4 regions of the Bacillus sp. S10(2024) genome follow, and region 4 is predicted to be linked to each of the others. Evidence: riboswitches for the same ligand, from Rfam matches in the RefSeq annotation. Region 4 holds a riboswitch; each other region holds the start of a gene.
The links. A riboswitch is a leader RNA that binds a small molecule or an ion and turns the genes downstream of it on or off. The one in region 4 is predicted to bind S-adenosylmethionine.
Positions count from the first base shown of each region.

Region 1: another riboswitch for S-adenosylmethionine. It lies ahead of AB1280_RS10760 (YezD family protein); the one in region 4 lies ahead of AB1280_RS00405 (methionine biosynthesis PLP-dependent protein).
Region 2: another riboswitch for S-adenosylmethionine. It lies ahead of AB1280_RS20410 (methionine ABC transporter ATP-binding protein); the one in region 4 lies ahead of AB1280_RS00405 (methionine biosynthesis PLP-dependent protein).
Region 3: another riboswitch for S-adenosylmethionine. It lies ahead of AB1280_RS05225 (hypothetical protein); the one in region 4 lies ahead of AB1280_RS00405 (methionine biosynthesis PLP-dependent protein).

Region 1 is NZ_JBFLUR010000002.1:2,090,508-2,095,493, reverse strand. Features, by position in the region: gene lysA (diaminopimelate decarboxylase) at 251-1,567, shown strand; SAM riboswitch class I at 1,711-1,819, shown strand; gene AB1280_RS10760 (YezD family protein) at 1,889-2,032, shown strand; gene AB1280_RS10755 (phosphoadenylyl-sulfate reductase) at 2,125-2,829, shown strand; gene sat (sulfate adenylyltransferase) at 2,857-3,993, shown strand; gene cysC (adenylyl-sulfate kinase) at 4,007-4,639, shown strand; gene AB1280_RS10740 (nitrite/sulfite reductase) at 4,766-4,986, shown strand, end outside.
Region 2 is NZ_JBFLUR010000002.1:4,029,371-4,034,356, forward strand. Features, by position in the region: gene AB1280_RS20395 (toprim domain-containing protein) at 187-531, shown strand; gene AB1280_RS20400 (thioredoxin family protein) at 543-842, shown strand; gene AB1280_RS20405 (hypothetical protein) at 997-1,341, shown strand; SAM riboswitch class I at 1,469-1,576, shown strand; gene AB1280_RS20410 (methionine ABC transporter ATP-binding protein) at 1,861-2,886, shown strand; gene AB1280_RS20415 (methionine ABC transporter permease) at 2,879-3,544, shown strand; gene metQ (methionine ABC transporter substrate-binding lipoprotein MetQ) at 3,623-4,435, shown strand; gene sufC (Fe-S cluster assembly ATPase SufC) at 4,671-4,986, shown strand, end outside.
Region 3 is NZ_JBFLUR010000002.1:1,002,351-1,007,336, reverse strand. Features, by position in the region: gene AB1280_RS05245 (MFS transporter) at 1-734, shown strand, start outside; gene AB1280_RS05240 (serine hydrolase domain-containing protein) at 829-2,091, shown strand; gene AB1280_RS05235 (group-specific protein) at 2,130-2,498, opposite strand; gene AB1280_RS05230 (hypothetical protein) at 2,495-2,632, opposite strand; gene AB1280_RS05225 (hypothetical protein) at 2,941-3,192, opposite strand; SAM riboswitch class I at 3,294-3,392, opposite strand; gene AB1280_RS05220 (hypothetical protein) at 3,540-3,731, shown strand; partial or broken gene AB1280_RS05215 (YwiC-like family protein) at 3,793-3,945, opposite strand; partial or broken gene AB1280_RS05210 (hypothetical protein) at 4,044-4,261, opposite strand; gene AB1280_RS05205 (tetratricopeptide repeat protein) at 4,367-4,986, shown strand, end outside.
Region 4 is NZ_JBFLUR010000002.1:65,154-70,139, forward strand. Features, by position in the region: gene AB1280_RS00390 (class I SAM-dependent methyltransferase) at 1-60, shown strand, start outside; gene AB1280_RS00395 (hypothetical protein) at 218-442, shown strand; gene metC (cystathionine beta-lyase) at 673-1,836, opposite strand; gene AB1280_RS00405 (methionine biosynthesis PLP-dependent protein) at 1,833-2,945, opposite strand; SAM riboswitch class I at 3,020-3,139, opposite strand; SAM riboswitch class I at 3,341-3,451, shown strand; gene AB1280_RS00410 (bifunctional homocysteine S-methyltransferase/methylenetetrahydrofolate reductase) at 3,524-4,986, shown strand, end outside.

The sequences.
Region 1 (4,986 bases), 2.0 Mb from region 4:
TTGTTTACCTAATTAGGGATAATATGAACAACTAAGGCATGGAATATATATGTGAAAAGAACGACAAAAAAACCTCCCTTCTTTTTAGGGGGTGTCAAGGGCATTTGGCCGCGTTTCCTACCACATGCGATGTTTAAAACAAAAGGAAGAAGCAAGTAGCGTTTATGTTGTATTCTGCATAGCAACGACTTATATGTCGAAAAATTAAAATGGATATATAGATGTTTTTGAGAAAAAGGGAGGAATTCACATGTATTTACACGGCACAAGCCGAATTAACGAGCAAGGACACTTAGAAATTGGGGGATGCGATGCTACTGAACTTACAGCGACATATGGTACACCTCTTTATGTATATGATGAAGCAACAATTCGTGAGAAATGTCGTGCATTTCATCGTGCTTTTAGAGAGTGTGGGTTCTCTTACCAAGTAGCATATGCAAGCAAAGCGTTCTTGTGCATGGAAATGTGCCGATTAGCTGCGGAAGAAAATATGTCACTTGATGTTGTGTCTAGCGGAGAGTTATATACAGCGCTGCAAGCAGGATTTCCAGCTGAACGTATCCATTTTCATGGCAACAATAAAACAGAAGAAGAGATGAGAATGGCATTAGAAGCTAACATCGGGTGTTTCGTTGTAGATAATTTTTTGGAACTAGAAGTATTGCATGATTTAGCGAAAGAATACGGGAAAGTTGCCAGTGTTCTGCTTCGTGTGACTCCGGGAGTAGAAGCGCATACGCATGAATATATTACAACAGGTCAAGATGATTCTAAGTTTGGCTTTGGTATTTCAACAGGGCATGCATTACAAGCAATGAAAAATGCATTAGAAAAATCGAATTATCATGTGTTAGGAATTCACTCTCATATTGGATCGCAAATTTTTGAAACGGCAGGATTTGTTCGTGCAATTGAAGTGCTTCACAAATTCTTAGAATTAGTGAGAAAAGAAATGGATTACGTAGCTCCTGTATTAAATGTAGGCGGTGGGTTTGGAATTCGTTATACGGAAGGAGATACACCGCTTGCTCTTGGTGAATATGTGCAAGCAGTAACAGATGCGGTACGCGAGCAGTTTACAGCGTGTGGATATCCACTTCCAGAAATTTGGGTAGAGCCAGGTCGTAGTATTGTTGGGGATGCAGGAACAACTTTGTACACAGTGGGTGCGATTAAAGATATTCCAGGCATTCGCAAGTATGTATCGGTTGATGGTGGCATGACAGATAACCTTCGACCAGCACTTTACGGAGCTCGTTATGAAGCATTGCTAGCAAATCGAGCGAATGAATCTGCTGAAGAGGTTGTTTCCATTGCAGGTAAGTGTTGTGAAAGCGGGGATATGCTCATTTGGGATGTAGCGCTCCCGAAAGTTGTTTCTTGTGATCTTTTGGCTATCTCTTGTACAGGAGCATATGGTTATTCGATGGCAAATAATTACAATCGCATTCGTCGACCGGCAGTTGTGTTTGTGGAAAACGGAAACTCTCATGTTGTTGTTGAGAGGGAATCGTATGATAATATTATCGGAAATGATCGCATACGTGTAAAGGAATTTGTATAAAGTGAAACTTCCATCGGTGGAGGCTTTTTCATCCCCCACCGATGGTTAGTTGAACAATGCCTTCTTTTAAAAAAAAATAAAATTTATCGGAAAACTAGGATTGAAAAAAATCAGAATTGTGTTAAAATGCAAATATAATTAAATTCTTATCAAGAGCGGCGGAGGGAACTGGCCCAAAGAAGCCCGGCAACCTACTTTATAAAAGTAAGGTGCTACTTCCAGCAAAATGGAATCCATTTTGGAAGATAAGGTAGATACGTTACCGGAACAGTCTTTTCGAAATGGGAAAGATTTTTTTTATGAAAAAAGGAGGGGCTGTTCATGGGGGAGCGCGGACAATTTGAGGAAGTAGTAAGTAAGATTCAAGCGATGCTTGCTGATATGAAATATGGCTCAATTACAATTGTTGTGCAAGATGGTAAAGTGATTCAACTTGAAAAAAGTGAAAAAGTACGTTTGAAATAAGCATGCTGACTAGAAAAACTAGAGGCGGCTTTAATCTATTTTTATTAGATTAAAGCCGTCTTTTTGTATGAATTATATGAAGGGGGAGAACGATGTTAACGTATGAAACTTGGAAAAATCATTTTGTTTCATTTCCGGAGGATGATGAAACGAAAGGTGCTTTAGCAGCGGTGCGCTGGGCCTATGAACATTATAGGAAGGATATTGTGTATGCATGCAGCTTTGGGATAGAAGGAATGGTTTTATTGCATGTTATTAACCAAGTAAATCCATCTGCAAATGTTGTATTTTTAGATACAAATATTCATTTTCAAGAAACGTACGACTTAATCAAAAAAGTACGAGAACAATATCCTAAGTTGAATATTATTGAAAAACAACCAGAACTTACGCTTGGAGAACAAGCAAAAGAGCATGGCAATAAATTATGGGAAAATAATCCAAACCTTTGTTGTCAATTAAGAAAGATTAAGCCGTTAGAAGAAGTACTTACAGGTAGGAAAGCATGGATATCAGGTTTGAGAAGAGAGCAGTCTGAAACGAGAAAAAATACGCAGTTCGTTAATCAAGATCATCGATTTCAATCTGTTAAAATTTGTCCGCTTATTCATTGGACTTGGAAGGAAGTTTGGCGTTACGTATACAAGTATAATTTGCCATACAATCCACTTCATGATATTGGGTATCCGAGCATCGGATGTGAAACGTGCACTGTGCAGGTGCAAGAAGGCAGCGATTTAAGAGATGGACGGTGGGCCGGAAAGACAAAAACGGAATGTGGTCTGCATTATCAATAAAGGCTGATAAAAAAGGAGAAGAAGAGAATGAGTGATAGAAAAACATTAGTGAATCGAATTGATACAACATATGAAACAGCACATATTGTAAAGGAAATTGAGCTGGATGGAGTGGCATTAAGTGATTTAGAGCTTATTGCTATCGGTGGATATAGCCCGCTTACTGGTTTTTTAGGGGAAAGTGATTATACATCCGTAGTCGAGGAAATGAGATTAACAAATGGAGAGGTATGGAGCATTCCAATTACATTACCTATAACAGAAGAAAAAGCGAAAGAATTACAAGAAGGGGAAGAGGTTAGGCTTGTAAAAGATAGTGTGACTTATGGTGTGATTCAAGTTGAAGAAATGTACACGTCTAACAAAGAAAAAGAGGCATTTCTTGTCTATAAAACGGTAGAAGACGAACATCCGGGCGTTAAGAAATTATATGATCGTCCTAATGTGTATGTAGGAGGACCAATTACGCTTGTGAAACGAATTGAAAAAGAAAAATTTGCTGCTTATTATTTAGATCCAAGTGAAACACGAGCGGAGTTTCAGCGGCGTGGCTGGAAAACAATCGTCGGTTTTCAAACGAGAAATCCAGTTCATCGGGCACATGAATACATTCAAAAAGCGGCTCTTGAAATTGTTGACGGTTTGTTTTTAAATCCGCTCGTTGGTGAAACAAAGTCAGATGATATTCCAGCTGATGTTCGAATGGAAAGTTACGAAGTTCTTCTTGAAAACTACTATCCAAAAAATCGTGTCTTCTTAGCGGTATTTCCAGCGGCGATGCGATATGCGGGGCCTCGTGAAGCGATTTTTCATGCACTTGTCAGGAAAAACTTTGGATGTACACATTTTATTGTTGGCCGTGACCACGCGGGTGTTGGAAATTATTACGGTACGTATGAAGCACAGGAGATTTTTAACAATTTTACAGTAGAAGAGTTAGGGATTACGCCCCTCTTTTTTGAACATAGTTTTTATTGTGCAAAATGTGAGGGAATGGCATCAACAAAAACATGTCCGCATGGAAAAGAAGCACATGTCATTTTATCAGGCACAAAGGTAAGAGAGCTTTTACGAAATGGAGAATTACCACCAAGTACGTTTAGTCGTAAAGAAGTAGTAGAAGTCTTAATACGTGGGTTGCAAAAAGAAGTTGTGACAAAGTAAGGGGAGAAAATAGATGGGAACAAATATTACTTGGCATGCAGCATCTGTTTCAAAAGAAGAACGCCGAAAACAAAATAAGAATCATAGTTTTGTTCTATGGTTTACAGGTTTATCAGCTTCTGGGAAGTCCACAGTAGCCAATGCGGTAGCTCGCAAATTATTTGAGAAGAATACTGGTAATTATGTATTAGACGGAGATAATATTCGTCACGGTTTAAATAAAGATCTAGGATTTTCCGAGCATGAGCGTACAGAAAATATTCGGCGTATCGGTGAGGTGGCGAAACTATTTGTTGATAATGGAAGCATTGTACTTACAGCATTTATTTCACCATTTCGAGAAGATCGCAGGCAAGTGCGTGACATATTAGAACAAGATGAGTTTGTTGAAGTATTTGTAAAGTGTCCGATTGCAGAGTGTGAAAAGCGTGATCCAAAAGGGTTGTATAAAAAGGCAAGAAGCGGAGAGATTAAGCAGTTTACGGGAATTGACTCTCCATATGAAGAGCCAATTCAAGCTGAGGTTATTGTGGAAACACATCGTTATTCGATTGAAGAGTGCGCACAGCAAATTATTGCTTATTTGCAAAAACGAAGCTTTATCCCGCCATTCGTGGGCAGTAAGACCCCACCTCAAGATCAATAGAAGATCGTTTTCCAACTCCAGTGTCCTGCGATTCTGAACGAGCGCTTCCGCTTTTCTAAAGAAAATAGGTGGGGGATGAAGCACCACCACTGAGTAAAGTTTCACTTTATCTAGGGAGGGAACAAGATGAGTTATGAAAAAGTGTGGGCAAACAATAAAAAATTAAATATAACAGAGAAAAAGAAATTAGAAAAAGACGGTTTAGAAATTTTTAAAGATATTCCATATTATGCTGAACGTGGATTTGCGTCTATTCCGAAAGAGGAGTGGGATTCTTTTAAGTGGGCAGGACTATATTTGCAGCGCCCAAAAGAGGCGGGATATTTTATGATGCGTGTGAATATTCC
Region 2 (4,986 bases), 4.0 Mb from region 4:
TGCATAGAAGCGGTCAGGGCCCATTTCCTGCACCTCTACGTCAGAAGCTCCATCCCCCGCACATTCTAGACGAGCCGCTTCCGCTTTTAATCACAAAAATAAACAGGAAACAACATTAAAATATCGAATATACTATATACTAAAGACAAGGTTGTATCATAGTATATGCTGATCGGGTGATGCTAAGTGGTCTATGTGGAAAAAGTAATTATTGTTGAAGGTAAGTCAGATAAGAGAAAGATCGAAACGATTATTAGAGAACCGGTGGAAATTGTTTGTACAAATGGTACAATTAGTTTGTCGAAAATGGATGAACTCATTGACCAGCTGTATGATAAAGAAGTATATGTTCTTGTGGATGCAGATGATGCAGGAGAGAAATTACGCAAACAGTTTCGCCGAGAATTTCCACATGCTGAACATATTTACATCGACCGTTCGTATCGAGAGGTTGCGACTGCACCGTCATCTCATTTAGCGAACGTTTTATGGGGAGCTGACATTGACGTCTATACAGAATTTTTACGGTAAGGAATGGTACAATGATTGATTGGACAGGACATGAAGCAGAAGCTGCAGTTAGAGACCAAGAAAAAACGGTGTTATACGTATATACGCCAATGTGTGGTACGTGTCAGCTTGCGAAAAAAATGTTAACGGTTGTTGAGGCAGCGTTGTCTCATTTAGAAATTGGAATGCTGAATGTAAATTATGCACCGCATTTTGCGCGGGAGTATCAAATTGAAAGTGTTCCGTGTTTACTTATATTTGAGAAGAATCAGCTTGTAAAGAAAATATATGCATTTCAATCTGTGGAATATTTATATATGGAATTACAATAGGCGGCAAAAATTTTGCCGCCTCGACATATTTCTTGGGAAATAGTAAGGAATAAATGTTTTTTGGTACAGCTTTTGTCGAGAGAATGATACAGGAGAGCGCGTTATAAAAATGGAATGGTTATATGTAAAACGTGATATGAGGAGTGTGATAAAGATGAAATTGTATTCACTGCTTCAATCATTTGTAACATATGCCGATACGCAATGTCACTTAGAACCATTATTACCACAATTCGAGAAGATTGTTTGTTTTACTTTCCAAGATGAATGTTATTCATTAAATATTTCAAGAGAGAAAATTGAACTTATAAATGGTGCGGTGGGAACAGAACAGCTTGTTTGTTTTCAAGAAACAGATTTGCGATTGTTGATTACAGGGCAAGTCCGCTTGCAGTCGCTATTGCGCCGAAATGCGATTACATATAAAGGGACTTATCGAACGATGTTATTATTAGAATCGGTATTTCATATTTGCAAACCGTTAAGAGTTGGCGCTTAACTTTCAGAAAGTTTATTTTTTGCTAAAAATTTCTGTTGACATCTATTTCATGCGTTGATACAATTCAAAACATAAAATAACGAAAACTTCATAACGATAAAATCAGACGAAATTTATATCTGATTTTCTCTTATCAAGAGAGGTGGAGGGACTGTGCCCTATGAAACCCGGCAACCGTCAACTTATGTTGAAATGGTGCCAATTCCTGCAAAGCGAATGCTTTGAGAGATGAGAGGAAAGGATAATAGTAATTTATGTATATAAACCTTTCTGCTCATTTTAAAGCAGAAAGGTTTTTTTGTTGTCTCGGTGTAAGGAGGATGCTTGAACAACAAAACGTTTTTATAGTGATGGCGGAGAGCCGCTTACGCTTTTATAATCTAGCTTCAACGGCTAGCTCCTCGCGTCTAAGAACCTCCCGCACGAAAAGATAAAAAGCATCTTTTGTGCGCGAGAACCTTAGCCGATCAGAGCTGAACGAGCCGCTTACGCTTTTTAATTAAAAAAGAGGTGACATCTATGATCATATTGGAGAATGTAAAGAAAATATATCGTTCTAAACACGGTGATGTTACTGCTGTGGATGATGCGAATTTACAAATAGAAAAAGGCGAGATTTTCGGCGTTATCGGTTATAGTGGTGCCGGAAAGAGTTCGTTAATTCGCTTGTTTAATCAGTTGGAGAAACCAACGTCTGGAAAGATTACGATTGGAGCGCGTGTAATTTCGGCAATTACAGGTAAGGAACTTCGCGAAGCACGTCAAGAAATCGGGATGATTTTTCAGCACTTCAACTTGCTTTGGTCACGAACTGTTCGTGAAAATATTGCTTTCCCGCTTGAAATTGCTGGGGTGACAAAAGAGAAACGAGATCAGCGTGTAGATGAATTAATTCGTCTTGTTGGTTTAGAAGGGCGAGGAAATGCGTATCCATCTCAGCTAAGTGGTGGACAAAAGCAGCGCGTTGGTATTGCGAGAGCGCTAGCGAATAATCCGAAAGTATTATTGTGCGATGAAGCAACGTCAGCGTTAGATCCAGAAACAACAGATCAAATTTTAGATTTGCTTCTCGATATTAATAGGCGTCTTGGGTTAACAATTGTACTTATTACACATGAAATGCATGTCATTCAAAAAATTTGTAACCGCGTTGCAGTTATGGAAAAAGGGAAGATTGTTGAAAGTGGCAGCGTGTTAGATGTATTTCGTAATCCGCAGCAAGACATTACAAAGCGCTTCGTTAAGCAAATAACAGATTCTGAAGATGCGGATGAAGCAATCGAGCATTTAGAAGAGAAATATCCGGAAGGAAAGGTCGTGAAACTGCAATTTATTGGTGAAGCAGTAGAAAGACCAGTTTTACAAGATTTAATGAAGCAAGATGGAGTGGAAGTGAGCATTTTGCAAGGGAATATTGCACAAACGGCAAACGGGGCGTATGGAAGCTTAATTGTCCACTTAAATGGCGACGAAGATGTGATTGCAAAAGCAATTGCAACGATTCAACAAGAGCAAGTCGAGCTGGAGGTGATTGCACATGGATAATCTGCTTCAAAATGTCGATTGGGATACAATGCTAGAAGCTACCGGGGAAACGCTATATATGACAGCAATTGCCACACTGGCAACATTTGTATTTGGTCTTATTCTAGGGTTATTACTGTTCCTTACAGGAAAAGATAATTTATGGGAGAACAAACCAGTCAATGTTATAATCGGTACGTTTGTAAATATTTTCCGTTCTATCCCGTTCATTATTTTAATTATTTTACTGATTCCGTTTACGAAGTTTCTTCTAAACACAATTCTTGGAGCAAGTGCTGCACTGCCAGCATTAATTGTTGGAGCGGCGCCGTTTTATGCGAGAATGGTTGAAATTGCCCTTCGTGAAATTGATAAAGGTGTCATCGAAGCATCGAAAGCGATGGGGGCAAAGACGAGTACAATTATTTTAAAAGTACTGATACCAGAATCTTTGCCAGCACTCATTTCGGGTATTACAGTAACGGCGATTGCACTTGTGGGCTACACAGCGATGGCTGGAGTAGTTGGTGCAGGCGGTCTTGGGACACTTGCTTATTTAGAAGGATTCCAGCGCAACAATAGCGATGTAACTCTCATGGCAACAATTCTTGTGCTTGTAATCGTATTTATTATTCAAGTGCTTGGTGACTTCTTTACGAAGCGACTTGATAAAAGATAAAGAAGAGTTTTCGTCTCAGACGAAGACTTTTTATAAAAAAACTATTTAGAATATTTAGAAAAGAAAGGGTGTCAGAATATGAAAAAGGTATTATTTTCAGCACTTATTGCTGTATTTGTATTTGCATTAGCTGCTTGTGGTAGCGGCGAAAAAGATAAGAAAACACTTGTAGTGGGTGCTTCTAACGTACCGCATGCGGTTATTTTAGAAAAAGCGAAACCATTGTTAGAAAAAAAGGGTATTACATTAAAAGTGAAAAAATTCCAAGACTATATACTACCAAACCAAACGTTAGCTAGTAAAGAACTTGATGCTAACTATTTCCAACACATTCCGTATTTAGAGAAGGAAATCCAAGAAAAAGGATATAACTTTGTAAATGCCGGAAAAATTCATTTAGAACCTATGGGAATTTACTCTAAGAAATACAAAAGTTTAAAAGACCTTCCAAGTGGTGGAACAGTAATTATGAGTAATAACGTATCAGAGCGCGGACGTATGTTAGCACTTCTGCAAAAAGGCGGCGTTATTAAACTGAAAGATGGCGTAGATGTTGTAAAAGCGACAGAAAAAGATATTGTAGAAAATCCGAAAAACTTGAAATTTAAAACGGATGTTGAACCAGGTCTTACACCAAAGTTATATGAGAACAATGAAGGTGATGCAATTTTCATTAACTCAAACTATGCAATTGATGCAAAATTAAATCCAACAAAAGATGCAATTGCAATTGAAGGATCGGATTCTCCTTACGCAAATATTATCGCTGTTCGTAAAGGGGATGAAAACAGAAAAGAAATTAAAGAACTTATAGAAGTATTACATTCAAAAGAAATTCAAGATTTTATTAAGAAAGAATATAAAGGAGCAGTGCTTCCTGTAAGTGAATAAGGTGAAAAAAGGGCTGGAATTTCTCGGCCCTTTTTTCTTTATATAATTAGGAAGAAAGGTGTATCATAATATAATGTGCAGAATATTCCTGTTCGTATTTGTAGAAAAATTGTTACATTTTTTAACGTTTGCGATATCATTTTATTTGATATAAAATTAGAATGAGAATAAAATGAGAATGTGAACGTTTTAGGAATTTTTAAAATGTATATAGAGAATTATTGGAGGTATAGAGATGGCTGGTTCTACATTAACGATTAAAGATTTACATGTATCAATTGATGGTAAAGAAATTTTAAAAGGTGTAAACCTTGAAGTAAAAGGTGGAGAAATCCATGCAATCATGGGACCTAACGGAACGGGTAAATCAACTTTATCTTCTGCAATTATGGGTCACCCAAAATATGAAGTAACACAAGGTAGCATCATCATCGACGGTGAAGATGTATTAGAAATGGAAGTAGATGAGCGTGCACAAGCTGGTCTATTTTTAGCAATGCAATATCCAAGTGAAATTAGCGGAGTAACAAATGCCGACTTCTTACGTTCTG
Region 3 (4,986 bases), 940 kb from region 4:
CAATCATTTCCAAGTTCTCGTTTACAGGTTTATTTATCCTTTGTTCTATATTTTCTATACTTGCTTTTTTATGCGGACTATTAGTAAATATTCCTGACGAAAAAACATCAGGCAATAACGAAAAGAAACGTATGCAATGGAAAGATTTAATTGAGCCTTCAACAATTCCTATTGCCCTTACAGGTTGTGTACTTTCCTTTGCTTATAGCGGTATTCTTTCATTTATTCCCGTTTATGCGAAAGAGCTCGGCATGGCAGATATTGCCAGTTATTTCTTTGTTGTATATGCCATTGTAGTTGTTATTTCCAGGCCATTTTCAGGAAAAATATTCGATCGGTTCGGAGAGAATGTTCTCATTTATCCATCAATTATTATCTTTATGATTGGAATGTTCGTTTTAAGCCAATCGCATACTCCATTTTGGTTACTAGCTTCTGGCGTACTTATCGGCTTTGGATATGGAACTCTAATTCCAAGCTTCCAAACAATTGCAGTTAGTGTTGCACCAGATCATCGACGCGGATCTGCGACAGCCACTTATTTCTCATTCTTCGATACAGGGATTGGTATTGGTTCATTCGTTCTAGGAATTATCGCAGCACATTCAAGTTATCATCATATGTATTTTATTTCTTCCATTATCGTTGCATTTACATTACTGATTTACTATATTCTTCATGGACGGAAACAAAAGTTCAAAAAGCAAACAACGCAAGAAAAATTATCTGCTTAATCCTATAAGAGAGAGTAAACTTCTACGTTTACTCTCCTTTTTTTTGCTTCTCAATAGGCTTATCTCTTATAATAAAACTAGAAGGAGGCTTATTATGAGACTAAAAAAATCCCCGCTCATTTTAATCATTTTGATTTTTTTATGTATCTTGACTGGTATGGGATTTACGTTATTCAATCCAAATAAAAGTTTTTCTTCAAGACAAACAGTAACGAAAAAAAATTGGTTACAAGATCCTTATCTCCGTTGGTCTTATTCACATATGTGTGAATTAACATCAACAAAAGTTGTTGTTAAAAATCAAAATTATGTATCCTCAATTCCAACTAATTTGCAAAATCTAGATCATCTAGAAATCACAGATGAAGATGAAAATAATACCACGGTTCGGAAATTATTAGAAAAACATAAAACAGATGCCTTTATTGTTTTACATGATGGAAAGCTTGTATATGAACGGTACTTTCATGGATATAAAGAAAACGAACCGCACGGTATGGCATCAGTAGCAAAAGTATTTACAGGACTGCTCGTTAATTCACTCATTGAAGAAGGAAAGCTACAACCCAATGCAACTGCTGAAACATATGTAAAAGAGTTACAAGGAACACCATTTGGAATCGCAACAATTCAACAACTTTTAGATATGCAAGTTTCAGCAAAATATCCAACTCACGGTTTTAAACAGGCTGGATTAGATAACCAAGATGCACAATTATATTTAGCAAGCAATCTTCTTCCTCGTGGTAAATACTATAATGGACCGACAACAATATACGACATGTTACTAGAAGCAAATGAAACCGCTGCTCCAGGGGAAACATTTTCATATAATAACGGTTCTGCTGAAACACTAGCCTGGCTCCTTCGTACTGTAACAGGAAAATCACTCGCAGATTTAGTAAGTGAACGGATTTGGTCACCAATTGGCGCAGAAGAAAATGCATATTACGTTGTTGACAAAACTGGAGTGGAACAGGCAAGTGCAGGATTAAATACCACTGCACGAGATATGGTGAGATTCGGAAAGATGATTTTAGACAATGGTGTATATAACGGGAAACAAGTTATTTCTTCTTCTATAATTGAAGAAATTAAGGATATTAAAAAATACGATCTCCCTGTTGGCGATGGCGAAGAATATTCATATCATAATCAGTGGTGGATCTCCCACAATGAACATAATGCCTTTGAAGTACTAGGCAGTTATGGACAACGATTATATATCGACCCAACTGCACATATGGTTATCGTTCATTTTTCTTCCAATGCGAATCATAATGGAGAAATACAATCCGCATATAGCAAAATGTATTTGCAAATTGCTGAATACTTGCAGAGAGAGTCCTCTAATTAAGTTCAAATCCCTAAATTTTTGTTACGAAAAGAGCTGTCTCATGACAGCTCTTTCTCTATAATTGTAATTACATATTTCCATTGTTCTTCTGAAAAACATAACGGTTTTAACTGAAATACCATAGAACAGATCTCTTCTATATAATGAACATTTTCCTGTAAAAATTTCCATTGGAGCAACTTAGGTATATACAACTCTACAACTTGTTCACTTTGTTCTACTAATATGTCTACTTCTCTCTCACAAATACCTCTTATAAGATATTCTTCTCGCACTTCTTGTTTGACTTTAGAAAATTGCTTACTATTCTCCTTTATACCAAGTAAACAATCCAGATAAGAAAAAAACAAATCATCTTCTCTTTTACATACATTCGCAATTTTGTAAATCAGTTCCCTATTTTTCATAATCTTGTTGCCTTTTCATATATCTCTTGCAGCCATTTCTCTCTTTTTTCTTGTTTACTATTTTTCACTTGTTTCAAAATGGCACCGATGAAGCTATAAGAGTTTGGATGTGCATATACAATTAATATGTTCATTGTAAACAACACCTTCCTTTAATTCCCTTTTGACTTTTTCTACGCTCACATGCTATTCTAATACATGTCAAGGGGCAAGCCTCTTTGACAAAACAACTGACACCTATTCGGCGATGGTGTCCTTTTTATTTGTTAGCCGAAAACGCTCATCTTTAGGGGCACATTTAATTTTTTAACACTACACACTCAGCACCATTCTCTTGTAAAAAGACTGCATAACACAGTCTTTTTATCTACATAACGCTCTTCGAACAAAATGAATTTTCAAATAAATAATACTATAAAAAAGGAGAGTAACCCCCTTTTTGTTATTTTACAATGTAATATATCCCCTTATCATCTATACATTTATGTTGCTCTGCTAACGTAATTTTCCCATCTAATTTTAGTTCATCTAGCAGTCGTAGTAAGTAAAATTGCTGCAGCATCTTCTTCGCAAATTTCCCTTCATGTTCTGCTGCAATATGTTGTTGAATATCTAATAATGTAATCGGTTCTTCCTTCTCTTCCATATATTTATAAATTGCATTACGTAGTGTAATATATTTCTCAAGTGTCATAACATGCTCGTTCCTTTCTTCTCGTTGTCCATCTTTCATTATCGGTTTTTTTTGCAATAAAAAAACCTCTTCGATAAGAAGAAGCGGTACATATCTCTTCCTTCTTATCTGTCAGAACAAAACTGTTCTGCTGGAATTAGCACCTACATCGTGGTTGCTGGGTTTCATCGGGCCAGTCCCTCCACCTCTCTGGATAAGAAAATATTCACTTTATCTCTTACTATAATGAATATAACCTAAAAAGTCAATTCTCATAAGAATAATCAGGATTTATTTTTTAGACTGCTCTGATATTTTATTTTGTTTTGCTCATACTACAAATGTATAAGACCAAAGGAGGCGCAGTCATGCAAAAAAATGCACGTGGTCACGTTCAAGATTCTTGCCAAGCTTTACACGAAGCAAAGAATTGTTTACAAAATGCCTTACAAACAGTTGAGAAATCAGATAATCGTCAACGCATTGAACAATCTTTACAAGCTGTTCAACATGCACTGCATCAATGTGATAGTACAGCTGAAGTTTTATCTCAAGAATAAAAATGCCTTACAAAAAAAAGTAAGCACATATGAATCATGCTTACTTTTTTATTACTTAATATCAGCCCGTAAATTGAAATAACACTATAGTAGCAATGAAAAAATAAATTGAATTGACGATTTCCCACACACCCACTTTTAAAACAGATACTTTTTTACCATACAAAACGATAGCTCGAATGCAGCTTGGAATAAACGTAATGACAAACCATGGTGTCTTTAGGTGTCTTTAGGTGTCTTTAGGTGTCTTTAATTGAACAATTCCAGTTACAACAACACACTGTAATCTTTTTTCATTATAAAATTTTTTCCTCAAACCCTTTTATTCTCTATCTCCTTCTCCCATTCACTTAAATATGGTAATATTCATGATCGTTAGGCCCATCAAATAACAAAGAAATAAATTCTAACTCATTCCCATCATAATCGAGAAAATATATACTCGCTGCCGACATTCAGCTTTGAACAATCGGTTCTTCGCTCCCTTTTCCTTGACTTCCAATCACTTCTTTTCCCCTCTCCTTTAACCAAGTTTAGACCTCTTTAAAATCTTAGTAAAAGAAAAAAATTTCTCAATAACTAAATATTTTAAAACTTGATACAATTGAATAAATATAAATTAGGAGGGTTTATGAATGGAGACTACAAAAGTTGCGATAGAACAAATTACATCTCTACTAAATAAATGGCACGATTCAATTCGTAATCAAAATACTGTTCTTGCACTTGAAATTAGAAATGATGTAAAGGAAAAAATTGATAACATCGAGGGAAATCAAAATATTTTATTCTACTACTCTTTACTAGAGTTTAGATATCAATTACTTATAAATGATTTTAGAGAATCAAAAATTTTGTCAGAAAAAATAAACAGCTTTGAAAAACCAGCTGACAATTTTTTAACATATTACTATTATTTTTTTAAAGCAATACATGCTACTGAAATTGGTAAATTTAAAGAAGCTAACGAGTACTTTAACAATGCTAAAGAGTTACTAAAGAATATACCTGAAGAAGCTGAGAAAGCTGAATTTTCCTACAAATTCGCAGCATTCAACTATCAAATTCGTCAACCACTTGTGGCTATCAATTATGCAACAAAAGCCAAAAAATATTATGAAAATTTATTAGGAAATGAAATTAATATTGCTGGTTGTACCAATATTTTAGGACTTACATGCACTTCTTTAGGTCAATATGAAGCTGCTGAAGAATATTTCATAAATGCTTTAGATATTGTTAATAAAAAGAAAAA
Region 4 (4,986 bases):
AATTACGAGGGTGGCTCTATTGAAGATGGGGCAGAGATGATTTTTGTTTGTAAGAAGTAAAAAGGAAAATTTGCTTAAAACCAGCTGAACTCTCATCTTCTATTTCTACTAGAGGTAGTTATGTAAAAAAAGTTCCTTCAGCCTTCTGGAGGAACTTTTTGAATCTATAATTCTTCAATAATTACAGTTTTGATTTTTCAACATGGAAGTCCCTGCTATGCAGAACAAAACAAAACATGACCGCTACTTGCTTGTTCTTTTTTTAACCTTACATGTGGCAGAAAAAGGCCCTGACCGCTTCTATACACGGCCAGATGCTCTCGCCCGCATAAAAAGAAGGAGGGTTTTTATGTTGTTTTTTAAATTTGTATTTATCCCGCTATTCGTGGGCAGTAATACTCCCACCTCAAAATTCGGCGAAAGCATTGTCCAGCTTCATTAGCTAGAATGTTCGGTGGCTTCGCTTCTTCATATGAGGTAAAGAACACCTCTACGTCAGAAGCTCCATTCCCCTCACATTCTGAGTGAGCCGTTTCCGCTTTTCTTAAGAAGTTAGGTGGGAGATAAACTGCTGGCATGCGCTCGATTGGTGAGGGCTAATAATCAGTGGGGGATGAAGAATCCCCCACTGATTAAAGTTTCACTTTATATCATTCTCTAGTTTAACTTTTTTTACGAGGTAACGACTTCTTCTACATACGTAAGCGCATGCTCAAGGTCCGCAATTAAATCGTCTGCGTTTTCTAATCCAACCGATAAGCGCAGCAGTGCATTTGAAATTCCTCGTTTTTCACGTTCTTCTTGTGGCATGGAAGCGTGTGACATTTTTGTTGGATACGAAAGAATCGATTCAACTGCTCCTAAACTAACCGCAAATACCGGAAGTTGAATGTGTGCTAGAAACTGCCTTAGCGCATGTTCAGATTCTAGTGTAAAGGAAAGGACTGCTCCTGCTGATTTTGCTTGATTGTGCTGTGTTTCATATCCGGGATGGGATGGTAACCCTGGATAATAGATATCTTTAATTTTTGGATGATGCTTCAAATAACAGGCAATTTTTTCAGCGTTTCGTGAAGAGTGCTCTAAGCGCACGTGCAATGTTTTTAAACCGCGAAGCACAAGGGAGCAATCTTGTGGTCCTAATATAGCTCCAAAAGAATTTTGTAAAAACCTCACTTTTTTTGCGAGTTCTTCATCTTTTACGACTGCTAATCCTGCGGTAACATCACTATGACCTGCGAGGAATTTTGTTGCGCTATGGAGAACGATATCAGCCCCAAGTTCTAACGGTTTTTGGTAAAGGGGTGTTAAAAATGTATTATCAACAAAAGTGAGCGCACCAATAGATTTTGCAAGTGCACAAACGGCTCTAATATTTGTTACTTTTAATAATGGATTTGATGGTGTCTCAACGTAAAAAACTTTTGTATTGGGTCTAATGCTTTGTTTTACTTCTTCTAAATTTGTCATGTCAACGAATGTGTGTGAAACCCCGTAACGAGAGAGGACTTCCGTTATAATTCGGTATGTGCCACCGTACACATCTTCAGAAATAAGGACATGGTCTCCTTGCGATAAAAGAAGAAAGGCTGTTGAAATAGCAGCCATGCCAGATGAAAAGGCAAATCCTTTGCTTCCGCCTTCTAGTAAAGTGATGAGTTCCTCGAGAGCATCGCGTGTGGGATTTCCAGAACGACTATAATCATATTTTCCAAATGAATCTACATCAAATTGATGAAAGGTAGATGTATTATAAACAGGAACATTGACAGCACCTGTTTGTTTGTCATGCTTAAAACGATTATGAAGTAAAAGTGTATCTAGGGAATAACTCATATTCTCACTCCTTCTTTTACTTGTTTTAAAGTTTGCTGTAAGTCTTGAATTAAATCATCTTGGTTTTCAATTCCTACGGAGAAGCGAAGCAGACGATTACAAACACCTCGTGCAGTGCGAATATCTTTTGGTATATCGGCATGTGTTTGTGTTGCAGGGTATGTAATAAAGCTTTCTACACCGCCAAGACTTTCTGCAAACGTAATAAGAGAAAGTGATTGTAAGAACGGATCAATCCACGCTTCTTCTCGTAGTTTAAAAGAAATCATACCGCCTTTTCCTGGATAATACACATCGGTTATGGCTTCTTCTTCTTGTAAATAGGCAACAATTGCTTTTGCATTCTCTTCATGTTGCCTCATGCGCAGCGCTAATGTTTTCATGCCTCGTATTAAAAGCCAAGAATCAAATGGGCTTAACACGGCTCCAGATGCGTTATGATAGTGCGCGAGTTCTTCACGTAACTTTTCCCCTTTTGCAACAACGAGTCCGCTTAATACATCATTATGACCGCCTAAATACTTTGTAGCGCTATGCAGGACAATATCAGCCCCTATTGTTAATGGTTGTTGTAAATAGGGTGTGTAAAATGTGTTATCAACAATAAGGAGCAAGTCGTGGCGTTTTGCAACGGCAGCAACTGCGGCAATGTCTGTTACTTGCATCAGTGGATTTGTTGGTGTTTCTATGAAAATGGCTTTTGTTTTCGAAGAAATTGCTTTTTTAATTTCTTCTATATGCTGCGTATCTATATATCTACATCGAACATCCCATTTTTGCTCGTGCTCTGTAAATAAACGATATGTTCCGCCGTATAAATCTTCAGATACAATCAGTTCGTCACCAGAGCGGAATAGTGAAAGGACAAGAAGAACAGCGGCCATTCCTGAGCTACAGGCATAGCCTTGTTCGCCATGTTCTAAGTCAGCAATCGCGCGTTCTAATAGAAGGCGCGTTGGGTTTCCGGTTCGGGAATAATCAAACCCCGTTGACGTTCCAATTCCTTCGTGGCGATAAGCGGTGGAAAAGTAAACGGGTGGGTTGACCGCTCCAGTTGTTGTTTCACTACGATTTCCAATTTGGGCAAGCTTTGTTTCGATTGTAGACATAATAGAATTCCTCCTTAGTGCAAAATAAAAAAGCCTTCTAAGAAGAAGGCTTATATACGGCAAATATAGTCTTCTTCTTATCTGTCAAATCATTTCTCAATTTGCTGGAATTAGCACCTTATTAACAAATAAAAAGCTTGTTAATGGTTGCTGAGGCGTCATTGGGCCAGTCCCTCGACCTCTCTCGATAAGAATTCAAAATATGAAGTTTTTGATTATGTTTTTTACTTTACAATAAATTCAGAAAGAATTGCAACTATATTTTGAATAATTTTATTTTTCTTTCTTTTTGTTGACTTTCATAATTTAACATGCTAAATTAGTGAAAAAATTAACAAGGATTGTTAATAAGTGAACGAATGATGTTTGCTTTTTGTAATCATAATCGAATGAAACTCTTATCAAGAGTGGTGGAGGGAAAGGCCCTGTGAAACCCAGCAACCTTCAAATAACATGTTTGAAACGGTGCTAATACCTGCGGAACAAAGTGTTCTGAATGATAAGAGGAGGATAAAACGCTGTCCCCCTCTTCATTGAGAAGAGGGGGCTTTTTATATTGAAAGAAGAGAGGGAGACATGTGAAACTACTAGATTTATTGCAAAGAGGAATTGTGATTGGGGACGGAGCGATGGGAACGTTGCTGTATTCTCATGGTTTACAAAGCTGCTTTGAAGAATTGAATATATCTGAACCAGAGCGAATTATTTCGATTCATAAACAATATGTTGTAGCAGGGGCAGATGTTATTCAAACCAATACATATGGAGCAAATGAAGGGAAACTTCGCATGTACGGTCTTGAGGATCGCGTAAGGAAAATTAATCGGGCTGCTGTAAGACATGCAAAAGCAGCTGTGACAGAAAAGAATGCAATCGTTGGGACCATCGGTGGAATGAAACATATTGGAGCAGTTACAACTACTGATATGGAGCGTGAATTTATGCTCTTAGAGCAAGCGGAGGCCCTGCTAGAAGAAAGTGTTGACGGGTTATTATTAGAAACGTTTTACGATGAATTTGAATTACTTCATGCAGTAAAAGTATTACGTAAGCAAACAAATGTCCCTCTTATTGCGCAGCTTGCCCTTCATGAAGCTGATACAACTCAAAATGGAAATAGTGTAGATGATGTCTTGAAGCGGCTCATAGAGTATGGTGCAAATGTGGTCGGATTAAATTGTCATTTAGGACCGCTTCATATGATTGAATCTTTTAAAATGATAGAAATTCCCCAATATGGTTATTTATCCGCGTATCCAAATGCTGGTCTTCCTAAATATGTAGAAGGTCGTTACGAATACGAAGGAAGCCCGGCTTATTTTGAAGAGATGGCACCGGCATTTATTAAGCAAGGCGTTAGACTGCTTGGAGGCTGTTGCGGAACAACCCCTGCCCATATCGAAGCGATGAAGCGAGCGCTTGAAAATGAGCGTCCTGTAATAGCCAAAGAAGTTGTAAAGAGAGCCGAAGTAATAACAACGCAGCGTGTAAATGCAGTAAATCGAATTACATTAGCAGAAAAAGCGAAAAAGGAAACGACGGTGATTGTTGAGCTAGATCCGCCTAAAACGTTGGATACACAGAGATTTTTTGAAGGAGCAAAGGCGTTGAAGCGGGCCGGAGCAGATGCCATTACGTTAGCAGATAATTCTTTAGCATCGCCTCGCGTATCAAATATGGCAATGGGAGCGTTATTAACAAAGTACGATATCCCTATATTAACTCATTTAACGTGCCGTGATCATAATGTGATTGGGCTGCAGTCTCATTTACTTGGATTAGCAGCGCTCGGTATGGAGGAAGTATTGGCATTAACCGGAGATCCTGCGAGGGTTGGTGATTTTCCTGGTGCAACTTCTGTATACGACCTCTCTTCTATAGAACTCATTAAAATGATTACGGAAATGAACAATGGCCGGTCTATTTTAGGAAAAACAATTGGAGCAGCAACCCGTTTTTCGGTTGGTGGGGCTTTTAATCCGCATGTCAGACATATCGAGGCAGCTGTAAAACGTATGGAGAAAAAAATTGCAGCTGGTGC